3 regions of the Kitasatospora sp. NPDC029367 genome follow, and region 2 is predicted to be linked to each of the others. Evidence: riboswitches for the same ligand, from Rfam matches in the RefSeq annotation. Region 2 holds a riboswitch; each other region holds the start of a gene.

The links. Region 2 has a riboswitch for cyclic di-AMP ahead of ACZ4W5_RS02155 (transglycosylase family protein). Riboswitches for the same ligand answer to the same signal wherever they lie in the genome.
Region 1: linked by a shared signal. The riboswitch ahead of ACZ4W5_RS01315 (glycoside hydrolase family 16 protein) and the one ahead of ACZ4W5_RS02155 (transglycosylase family protein) in region 2 are both predicted to bind cyclic di-AMP.
Region 3: linked by a shared signal. The riboswitch ahead of ACZ4W5_RS27425 (transglycosylase family protein) and the one ahead of ACZ4W5_RS02155 (transglycosylase family protein) in region 2 are both predicted to bind cyclic di-AMP.

Annotation. Positions count from the first base shown of each region.
Region 1 is NZ_JBVHYH010000001.1:278,799-282,461, forward strand. Features, by position in the region: gene ACZ4W5_RS01305 (alpha/beta hydrolase) at 1-690, shown strand, start outside; gene ACZ4W5_RS01310 (phenolic acid decarboxylase) at 811-1,146, opposite strand; cyclic di-AMP (ydaO/yuaA leader) riboswitch at 1,553-1,718, shown strand; gene ACZ4W5_RS01315 (glycoside hydrolase family 16 protein) at 1,719-3,035, shown strand; gene ACZ4W5_RS01320 (hypothetical protein) at 3,210-3,663, opposite strand, start outside.
Region 2 is NZ_JBVHYH010000001.1:480,343-484,005, forward strand. Features, by position in the region: gene ACZ4W5_RS02150 (hypothetical protein) at 1-159, opposite strand, end outside; gene ACZ4W5_RS02155 (transglycosylase family protein) at 320-1,621, opposite strand; cyclic di-AMP (ydaO/yuaA leader) riboswitch at 1,629-1,791, opposite strand; gene ACZ4W5_RS02160 (sirohydrochlorin chelatase family protein) at 2,298-3,245, opposite strand.
Region 3 is NZ_JBVHYH010000060.1:5,079-8,741, forward strand. Features, by position in the region: gene eno (phosphopyruvate hydratase) at 1-564, opposite strand, end outside; gene ACZ4W5_RS27425 (transglycosylase family protein) at 834-1,616, opposite strand; cyclic di-AMP (ydaO/yuaA leader) riboswitch at 1,618-1,788, opposite strand; gene ACZ4W5_RS27430 (cytochrome P450 family protein) at 1,999-3,315, opposite strand; gene ACZ4W5_RS27435 (SDR family NAD(P)-dependent oxidoreductase) at 3,618-3,663, shown strand, end outside.

The sequences.
Region 1 (3,663 bases), 200 kb from region 2:
ATCGTCAGCACCGGCTTCCCAGGAATCGCCGAGAACCTGATCACCCGCTTCAACTACCCGGGCGCCGCGCTCAAGCTGCTGCAGGAGGGCCGGATGCAGCCGACCGTCATGGTCCTGATGCGCCCCTCGCCCGCGCTGCCGCAGGACACCGAGTGCGAGGACATTCCCGGCGGCGCCCAGTCCGACACGTACTTCACCAAGGACGTCCCGTCGGCGATCCAGGCCAGCTACCGGGTCTCGACCGACCCGCAGGCCTGGGCCTTCATGGGCAACTCCACCGGTGGCTACTGCGCGCTCAAGCTGGCCATGCGCCACCCGGACGTCTTCCCGACCGCCGTGTCCCTCTCCGGGTACTACGAGGCGGCCGACGACCCGACCACCGGCGACCTCTTCGGCGGCAGCAAGCAGCGCCGCAACGAGGCCGACCTGATGTGGCGGTTGAAGAACCTGCCGCAGCCGAACGTCTCCGTGCTGCTGGCCGGCACCAAGAAGGGCGACGGCAACTACAAGCAGGACACCGAGGCGTTCATCGACGCCGCGAAGAGCCCGATGAAGGTCTCCTACAGCATGCTCGAGAACGGCGGCCACAACTTCGAGACCTGGAGCGCCCTGCTGCCGTCCTCACTGGAGTGGCTGTCCCAGCACCTCAAGGTCCCGAACCAGCCGGGCCACCCGGGCCAGACCGTCTGACGGCGCCGCCCGCGGAACGCGCAGGACACGCAGAACACACGGAACAGGGCAGAACACACACGGAACACACCGCCCCCCGGAAGCCGCGGCTCCCGGGGGGGCGGTCCGTTTCGGCGCCGGTCAGGCGACCCGCTCCAGCGTTCCGGTGTGCAACTGGCCGACCCGGCCGCCCTCGCCCTCGAAGGTCCAGAAGGCCCGTACGGTCAGCGCGTTGAGGTCCATCACGTGGCTGACGGTGATCCCGCTCTGTTCCGTCCAGCTGACGAAGTAGATCTCCGGTGCGACCTCGGCGACGTGCAGCCGCACGTCCTCCCACTGGCCCGCCGACTCACCGAGGCCCTCCCAGCGCAGCCGGGTGCCGTCGGCCGAGTAGGAGTTGCGGAAGGCCGCGCCGTTGTCGGCCCGGAAGACGTAGGTGCGGCCGGCGAAGGCGGGCAGGGGCGCGGGCGCGGTCATGGTGGGGCGGAACCTCTTCTCCGGAACGGGGGACGGGTCGTACGGCTCTGGTCGGTGCTCTTGTGCACCGTGGAAAATCCCAGGGCTCCAATTTATCCGACCGGGCGGATACGGGTGGCTCCACGCCACGGCTGTCACGGTGGCGGTCACGGTACAGTCCGCCACCGTCGTACCGCGTACCGTGTGCGGCCGGCATCCCGGGCGGGCCGGACGGGGGGACCGGGCGGCGTCGACTCCGGTGATCAACTCGGCCACCACGCAGCGTCGTTGATCGACACCACTGTGAGCTGTGCGACAACCGGCTTGATCAGGTTGTCCGTCCACGGACGGCCTGCCTAGCCTGCAGTCGTCGTCCGCCGTCGCGGACCCCGCCGCCGGGACGCCGAGTCCCGTCCACCCGCCGGCGAGTACCCGAGCACCACAGCGGACGGGAGCGGGGGAACCAAGGTCAGCGCCCGGCCCGTACGCACCAGCGTGCGGGTCGCGGCTAGGGGTGAAGCCGCTCCACAGGCGGCCGGGCAACTGCAGCCCGAATCCGACAGCTCACCTCGCAGGCGTCGCAGAGGATCCCCATGCACCAGCCTGCCCGGCGCCGTCGCGCGCCCCGCCACGCCCGTCCGTCCCACCGCGGCCGCAACGCCGCCCTCGCCACGACCGGGGCGCTCGCCATCACCGGCGCCGGCCTGCTCGGCCTGCCGTCCGTCTCCGGCGCCCAGGCCGCCACCGGCCCGACCGTCACCCAGGACCGGCTCGCCCCCGCCACCATGGTCGCCGGCAAGGCCGGCACCGCCTCGCTGGCCCTGCACTCCTCGTCCTGCTTCACCGCCAAGACCGTCGGCGTCGGCGTCCGTGACGCGCGCGGCACCAACCTGGACTTCCCGGGCAACGCGAGCAACGTGCAGATCTGCCCCGGCGGATTCAACTACACCAGCGCCGCCCGCACCCTGGCCGCCGGGACGTACACCCAGTTCGGCTTCTGGCAGGACCTCGGCGGCGCGTGGCACAACCTGCCCTCGCAGCAGCTGGTGGTCTCGGCCACGGGTACGCCCACGCCGGCCCCGTCCCCGACGGCGACCCCCACCGCGACCCCCACGGCGACCCCCACCGCGAAGCCGACCGCGACCCCCACCGCGACCCCGACCCCGACCAGCACCCCGACCGCCACGGCCACCCCGACGACCTCGGCGCCGTCCTCCCCGATCGCGGGCAAGTCGCTGACCTGGTCCGACGAGTTCAACGGCCCGATCAACTGGGGCCAGCGCTGGGTCGGTGACAAGAGCACCTCGTACAAGTACGGGAACCACAACCCGGACGACAACAAGCTCGACTGGCTGAACAAGAACAACGTCACCGTCGGGAACGGCGTCGCCACGTTCACCGCCGCCCCGGGCGGCCCCACCCTGGAGAACGGCAAGCAGTCCTGGAACACCGGCTTCCTGACCACCGAGGGCTCCGCCGAGGGCTTCCAGGTCAAGACCGGCGACTACGCCGAGACCCGGGTCAAGCTGCCCGCCGGCACCGGCGCCTGGCCCGCCCTGTGGACCTGGAAGAACGGCAACGGGGAGATCGACTCCTTCGAGTACCACCCCGACAACCCGAACCTGCTGGAGCTGACCAACCACGTCAACCCCGGCAACCCCGACTACTACACCGATGCGAGCGCCGTCGCCGCCGACCAGTGGGTGACCATCGGCACCTACTACGGCGCCAACTCGGTGGACTGGTACGTCAACGGCGTCAAGGTGTTCTCGGACGGCAAGGGTGTCGGGGCCAACTTCTCGGCGTACCTGATCCTCAACCTCTCGGTGAGCGCCGGCAAGTACCACCCGGCGCCGCAGGGGAACGCCCCGATCACCATGGCCGCCGACTACGTCCGCGTCTACCGGTGACCGCGTCTGCCGGTGACCACGTCTGCCGGTGACCACGTCTACCGGTAACCACCTGTACCGGTGACCACGTGTACCGGTGACCACGTGTACCGGTAACCACGAGCCCGCCCCACCGGTCACCGGGATCCGGCAGCCGCTCGCCGGCGGCCGGTGACCGGTGGGGCGATCCGGCCGTCAGCCCTCGGTCGTCTCGACGACCCGGATGTCGAACGGCTCCCGGTGGCGGATGCCCCCCGGGTCGTCCGCGCTGCGCACCTCGACCGAGCCGCCCGCCAGGACCCCGGGCGGCAGATCGGGGGAGAGCAGGACCGGGACGAGGGCGGTCGCGCTGCGTCCCTCCTTCAGCCCGGGGCCGAAGACGCAGCGCACCTGCCTGCCGCGTGCGACGACCTCACAGTCCGTGGGGTAGAACGGGGGGTCCGCGGTCACCCCGTTCGGGAGGGTGACCGTCACCGTGAACGGGGACGCGGTGGTGTCCGGGCCCGCGTTGGCGACGAAGGCGTGGATGGTGGTGGTGCCGCCGGGCGACGCCGGGTCCGGGTCGATCCGGACCACCTCCAGGTGCGATGTGGACGGCTTGGCGACCACGGCCGGCAGTGTGGACGCCTCGGGCGCACCCGGCGCGACG
Region 2 (3,663 bases):
CGAGGTGCGTGCCCCGGCGTCGCGCGCCCGGCGGGAATTGTCAGACACGCCCAAGTCGCGCACGACCAGTTCGACGGCGTCCTGCGGGTTCTTGGTGCCGGAGAGCAGCATCGCGTCGATCGCGAGGTTCGCGTCGAGGGTGATGGTGACCTGGGCCATGTGACTCCTCCTCGGGTGCAGAGCAGCAGCATGCCCCGTGGGCCGGGGTTTGACCATGCGGAATCCGGGCCTGCGGGTACGCCGGAGCCCCGGGAGGAGCGGGTGCGCTCTCCCCGGGGCTTCGGCGTCAGCCGTTGGCGGCCGCTCGGTTCGCGGTCGCTCAGACCCGGCCGGCGAAGTCCGGGGCCCAGTTGGCGATGGTCTGGAGGCGGACGCCCGAGCTCGGGTTGGCGGCCTCGACGTACTGGCCGTTGCCGATGTAGATGGCGACGTGGTAGACGCCGGAGTCCTGGCCGTTGTTGGACCAGAACAGCAGGTCGCCCGGCTGCAGGCTGTCCAGCGAGACGTGGGTGCTGGCGGCGGCCTGGTCGGCAGCGACGCGCGGGATGTTGATGCCCGCGGCGCGCAGCGCGGCCTGGGTCAGGCCGGAGCAGTCCCAGCCGCCGTTGCCGGTGCCGCCGTAGACGTACGCCTGGCCGATCTTCGACTGGGCGAAGGAGACCGCGGCGGCCATGCTGCCGGTGGCGGCCGGGGCCGCGGCCGGGGTCTGCGCCTGGGCGGCCGGCTTCGACGCGGGCTTGGCGGCGGACGGCTTGCTCTGGGCGGTCGGCTTGGCGTTCACGGCACCGCCGTTCGAGGCCTGGCCGGCCTTCTGCGAGCGGTCGAACCAGGTGAAGTCCGAGCCGGACTTGGCGGCGGACTGGTCGTCCTGGGCCGAGGCGCCGTCACCGAAGGTCAGCTGCTCGCCCGGGTAGATGGTGTCCGGGCCCTCGGTCAGGGTGCTGCGGTTGAGGTCGTACAGCCGCTGCCAGCCGCCCTGGATGTTGTGCTTGTCGGCGATCGAGGACAGCCAGTCGCCGTCGACGACGGTGTAGCTGCCGGCCTGGGCCTGCGCCTGGCGCTTCTGGGCCCAGGTGCTGTTGGCGGACTGGGCGGAGGCGGCCGCGGAGTCGCCGGAGGCCTGGGCCTGGTCCTGCGCGGGGGCGGCGGGCTTGGCGGGCTTCGCGGCGGGCTTGCTCGGGGTGGCCGGCTTGGCGGCGGGCTTGGCGGCGGTGGAGCCGGCCGAGGTGTCGACGGCGGCTGCGGCGCCGCCCTGGGTCAGACCGGCCTGGACGGAGCAGACCGGCCAGGCGCCGGGGCCCTGCGAGGCGAGGACCTTCTCGGCGACGGCGATCTGCTGGTCCTTGGTGGCCTGGTTGGCCTGCGGGGCGTAGGCGGTGCCGCCGAAGGCGGCCCAGGTGCTGGAGGTGAACTGGAGGCCGCCGTAGAAGCCGTTACCGGTGTTGATGCTCCAGTTGCCGCCGCTCTCGCACTGGGCGACCTTGTCCCAGGTGGCGACGGAGGCGGCGTTCGCGGTGCCGGTGGTGAGGCAGGGGACGGTGAGGCCGACGCCGGCGACGCCGAGGGCGGCGATCACGCGACGGGTGCGGCTGGACAGGCGGTTGCCGTTGGAAGGCAGCATGAAGACGCGGTCCTCTCCCACGCCTGCGAGGTGAGCTGTCGGATTCGGGCTGGAGTTGCCCGGCCGCGCTGTGGGCGCGGCTTCACCCCTAGCCCTGGACGGTTCCGGAGAACGGTCCGGGGCGACTTACCTGTGGTTCCCCCGCTCCTGCCGTGATGCGTTTTCGCGCTGCCAGGACATCCGACGGCAGGACTCGGCGTCGCGGATGAACTGGGTCCGTGTGGTCACGAACGGGGAGCACGTTAAGCAGACTTAAGTGAGATCTGCAAATACCTGTGATGCGCATCACGGTTTAGCGGGAAACGCCGCACGGCCCGTAATTCATGATCGTAAATGATCGTTTTCCGGCAATATCGCAGCGGATTCTGATAACTGGCTCCGCCTCAGGAAAGAGGTGACGGAGCGTTGGAGCGCAAAGGGCGCACGCTCGGGGTACGGGGGGGAGCGGCCGTGAATCGCGCGCCGGGGAACGTGCTCACCACCCGTCGGATATTCATCGACAAATGAACCGGAAACGGACATTGCGTCGCATTGTCGGCCCAGCTCACCAGTGGGGTGAATCGGAGCACGTCGAAAGGGCCCGGAACGAAGTCGTTCCGGGCCCTTTCGACGGTATGGGCGGTACGGGCCGTGCGGGTTCCGCCGGTGGCGGCCGACGGGCGTTCAGCGGGTCGTGCTAGCCCTCCAGGGGCCCTTCGGCGGCCGCGTGGGCCCGCCGGGAACCCTCGGCCCCGACGGTGGCCGCGGCCTCCGCCTCGGCCTCGGCGAGCTCCTCCGCCGTCGGCACCGGCAGGGCGGCCAGGTAGGTGGAGGCGATCAGCTGGCCGACCGTCGGATAGGCGCCCAGCGGCGCGGCCGACGGGCAGCCGGTCTCCTCGGCGGCCGCGGCGAGCAGCTCCGAGTCCGCCTCCGGACCGATCACGAGCGGGGCCAGGGCCGGACGCTCGGAGCCGGTCTCCTTGAGGTGGCCGACGGCGGCGGCGACCGAGCCGGGCACGTCCAGCGCGGCGGCGACGACCGGGACGGCCAGTCGGGCGGCCAGCAGCACGCCGGTGATCCCGGCCGCGGCGGCCGCGTCCTCGCCGCCGACGGTGGTCAGGACCACGCCGTCCGCGGCGGTCGCGATGGCGAACAGCCGGGCCCGGTCGGCCCGCGCCAGCCCGGCCTCGGACAGCCGGACGTGGACGGCCTCGGCCAGCAGCGGGTGCGGGCCCAGCGCGTCGGTGACAGTCGCGCCGTACTCGGCGGCGACGGCGTGAAGCCCGGTCAGGAAGTCGTGCGGGCCCGGGACCAGCGGCACCACGACGGGCGTCGGCAGTCCGGCCTCGGCGGCCGCCGCCAGCAGCTCCGCGACGGTGTGCTCCTGCGGCTCCGCGGCCCCGGCGTCGGTGGCCGGGAGGTAGCCGACCGCGGCCTGGACGCCGGCGTGCTCGCTGCGGACGATCGAGAGCAGCTCCGCGACGACCGAGCGGGACTCGGGCCCCGCGGTCGCGGGTACGGCGAGCACCAGGGCCGGCGAGCCGGTGCGGATCTCGGGGCGCTCGGGGCGGCGGTGGCGCCCCCGCGCACGGGAGCCTGGAGTGCGGACGGGCAGTGGCGCGCCCGGGATGGCTGCGGTGCTCATGCCGGAGATCGTAGGACATCTGCCCGTCAGGCCTGCAGTCGGCTGCCGTACGGGTTTCGGGTGGTCACGGTGCGGGGGTCGTGTTCATGCCGCTCCGGTCCGGGGCGATTGCCTACAATCCGGACATTCCTCGCCCAAGCCCCGTACGGAGCCCCTCAGTTGCCCTGACGTATCCGGTGGGGCGGCGCGTTGCACCGGTCTGGCGTGAGATGTCTCACAGTCGCCGGGCGACCTGACGGAGGGTCACGGCGGGGCGACTCCCGGCATTCGAAGATCAACATTCAGCGGGGAACCGCTCACGGCCGGTTATGGACGGACCGTCGATTCAATCGCCTATGTCCGTTTACGTACCGTCAGGAGAAGGGTCCGTGAAGAGTTCGCGGCGACCGTCGAAAAGCCTCGTGCACCTGCAATGTCC
Region 3 (3,663 bases), on a different contig from region 2:
GGTGTGGTAGACCTCGACGCCCCAGCGGACGGCCTCGGAGAAGGACTCCGCGCCGATCGGGGCGATCATGAACTCCTGGATGTCGACGTTGGAGTCCGCGTGCGAGCCGCCGTTGAGGATGTTCATCATCGGGACCGGCAGGACGTGCGCGTTCGGGCCGCCCAGGTAGCGGAACAGCGGCAGGTCGCTGGCCTCGGAGGCGGCGTGCGCGACGGCCAGCGAGACGCCCAGGATGGCGTTGGCGCCGAGCGAGGACTTGTCCGGGGTGGCGTCCAGGTCGAGCATGGCCTGGTCGATCAGGCGCTGCTCGGTGGCGTCGTAGCCGACCAGCTCGGGGCCGATCTGCTCGATGACGGCCAGGACGGCCTTCTCCACGCCCTTGCCGAAGTAGCGGTTCTTGTCGCCGTCGCGCAGTTCGAGCGCCTCGAAGGCGCCGGTCGAGGCACCCGACGGAACAGCGGCACGACCCGTGCTGCCGTCGTCGAGGCCGACCTCGACCTCGACCGTGGGGTTGCCGCGGGAGTCGAGGATTTCACGGGCTACGACGACATCGATGGACGGCACGAAGCATCTCCTTGCGGAAGCAGGGTCCGGCTGCGGGTGGTGCCGTCGGCCGGACGATTGCGGAGTCGTTACGACCAGAGCCTAACCGCCCGGGCTCCCGGGGCCACGTCGGCCTGGGCTGCGTCTCACCGTGTGGCCCGGCTACCCACCGGTAGTTCACCTGCTCGTCCCGGCGCGTCCCACCGGGGCGGGCGGACACGGACGTAGGGGGCCGCCGGGCGCGGCCCCCTACCTGTCCAGCGTGTCGTCCGCCGTGGAAGCGGTCCGGCTCAGCCCAGGTGCAGGACCTGGCCGGGCACGATCAGGTCCGGGTTGCCGCCGACCGTGCCGCGGTTGCCGTCGTACAGCGCCTGCCAGCCACCGGACACGCCCTGGGCGGTGGCGATGCCCGACAGGGTGTCGCCGTCCCGGACGGTGTAGTCGTGGCCGGTCGTGGCGGCCGGGGCCTGGGCGGCCCGCGGGGCGGCGTGCTTGGGGGCGTACTGCTGCGCCGACGGGTCGGCGGGCTTCTCGGCCTGCTTCGGCGCGGCGTGCTTCGGCGCGTACTGCTGGACCGGCTTCGACTGGGCGGGCTTCGCGGCGGCCTTGGGGGCCTGCTGCTTGGGCGCCTGCTGCTGGGCCTGCTGCTTCTGCGGCTTGACGTCCGAGGAGGTGTCCACCTCGGCCGGGGCGCCGCCCTTGCTCAGGCCGGCCTTCTTGGAGCAGACCGGCCAGGCGCCGGGGCCCTGCGAGGCGAGGACCTTCTCGGCGACCGCGATCTGCTGCGCCTTGCTGGCCTGGTTGGCCTGCGCCGCGTACGCGGTGCCGCCGTACGCCTTCCAGGTGCTGGGGGTGAACTGGAGGCCGCCGGAGAAGCCGTTGCCGGTGTTGATGCTCCAGTTGCCGCCGCTCTCGCACTGGGCGACGGAGTCCCAGACGGAGGCCGGGGCGGCGGAGGCACCGGTGGCGGTGAGGAGCGGCAGTGCGAGTCCGACGCCGGCCACACCTGCGACGGCGATGGCCTTCTCGGCCTGGGTGCGACGACGATGACGGCCAGTTCCAACGAACAGCATGAAGGTCCCTCTCCGCACGCCTGCGAGGTGAGCTGTCGGGTTCGGACCGGGAGGTGGCCCGGCCGCCGTCTGCGGAATCGATTCCGCGCGGGCGGCTTCACCCCGAGCCGTGGAGGAACGGCAACAAACCTGGTTCCCCCGCCCCTGCCCAGGGTTCTGGTCGGTTTCCCGTGACGCGGCGGGCAGGATTCGGCGTCCCGCGCACGAGGTCCGCAGCTGCGAACTCCACGGAGACTAGACAGATCCTCAGACGAATCACAAGCTCATATCACCGACATCACACCAGAATTACGGCCCGTGTTCGATCGCCTACCAACGGCGGGTCTTTGTCCGGTTTGATGGGCGTTCATACCGCCGTTGGTGGCCGGTTCCGGATGCCTCGTCAGCGTGTCGCCGGCTCAGGAAGGCCGTGCGGCGACCTGAGCTCCGGACTGAATTCGACCGGAAGTTCGCGCAATCCACGCATGATCAGGCCACCCCGCCAGCGCAGATTCTCCGGGCTTTCGGCCAGTCGCAGATCGGGCAGCCGGGAAAGCAGTGTGGCCAGCGCGGACCGCCCCTCCAGCCGGGCCAGCGGGGCGCCGATGCAGTAGTGGATGCCGTGCCCGAACCCCAGGTGGGGGTTGTCGCTCCGGGCCAGGTCGAGGGTGTTCTCGTCCGAGAACCTGGCCGGATCGCGGTCCGCCGCCGCCAGCACCACCAGCACCGGATCCCCGACCGGGATCTCCACCCCGCCGATGGTCAGCGGACGGGTCGCGAACCGCCAGGTCGCCAGCTCCACCGGCCCGTCGTAGCGCAGGAGTTCCTCGATCCCGGTCTCCAGCAGCGCGGTCTCGCCGCGGGCCACCGACTCCTGCAGCAGGGCCCGCTGGCCGGGATTGCGCAGCAGCGCGTACGTGCCGTTGCCGATCAGGTTCACCGTCGTCTCGAACCCGGCGAAGAGGAGGATGAAGGCCATCGCGGCGGCCTCGTTCTCGGTCAGGTGCTCGCCGTGGTCGCTCGCCCGGATCAGGCCGGAGATCAGGTCGTCCCCGAGGTCCGCCCGCTTGCGGTGGATCAGCTCCAGCAGGTACGCCCGCATCCGCTTCACCGCCCGCCCCACACCACCGCGTTGGCCGCCCGCCTGGCCCGGCTTGGTGTGGCGCAGCATCATTCCGGCCCAGTCGCGGAAGTCGTCCTGGTCCTCGGCCGGCACGCCCAGCATGTCGCAGATCGCGTAGATGGGGAGCGGGAACGCGAACTCGTGGATCAGGTCCGCCGAACCGCGCTGCGCGAAGCCGTCGATCAGCCGGTCGGTCAGCTGCTGGACCCGCGGCTCGAACTCGGCCACCCGGCGCGGGGTGAACGCCTTCGCCACCAGGCGGCGCAGCCGGGTGTGGTCCGGCGGGTCGATGTTCAGCAGGTGGGTCATCAGGTCCGCCTGCCGCTCCCCCGGGATGCCCACCCGGCCGGTGCGGTGCGCCTGCTCGCTGTGGTGCGCCGGGTTCTTCGACAGCCGGCTGTCCGCGAGCGCCTGCCGGGCGTCCGCGTAGCGCGTCACCAGCCAGGCCTCCACCCCGCTCGGCAGCTTGGTGCGGTGCACCGGCGCGTGCTCGCGCAGCCAGGCGTAGGCGGGGTACGGGTCGGCGGCGAACTCCCAGGTGAAGAGCTGCGGGTCGGGCTGGGCGGCGGGCTGGGCGCCCTCGGGCTGAGCTGGCATGGGTCGACCGTAACCGCTGGACCGGACGGGCCCGGACCACCGGCGGACGTGCCCCCGCGACCGGCCGGAGGTCACCGCGGCGCGAACCGTCCGTGACCGGCGCGTGAGCGGGGCGCCGACACTCCGTGGACGGCTCGTGGACGCCGGGTGGACAGGCCTTGGCCAGCTCTTGGCCGGGCGGCAGGCGTGAGCCTGGTCACCTGCGGGGTAATCCCTGTTGCGGAGGGTCAGGACGTGCCTACGATCCTCCGAAGTACGCGCGGGCGCCGGTGCGGTGCCGCCCGCAGGGAGGAGCTGGACCAATGACGGTCAGCGGAGCAGTCGTCGTCATCGCGGTACTCGCGGGCG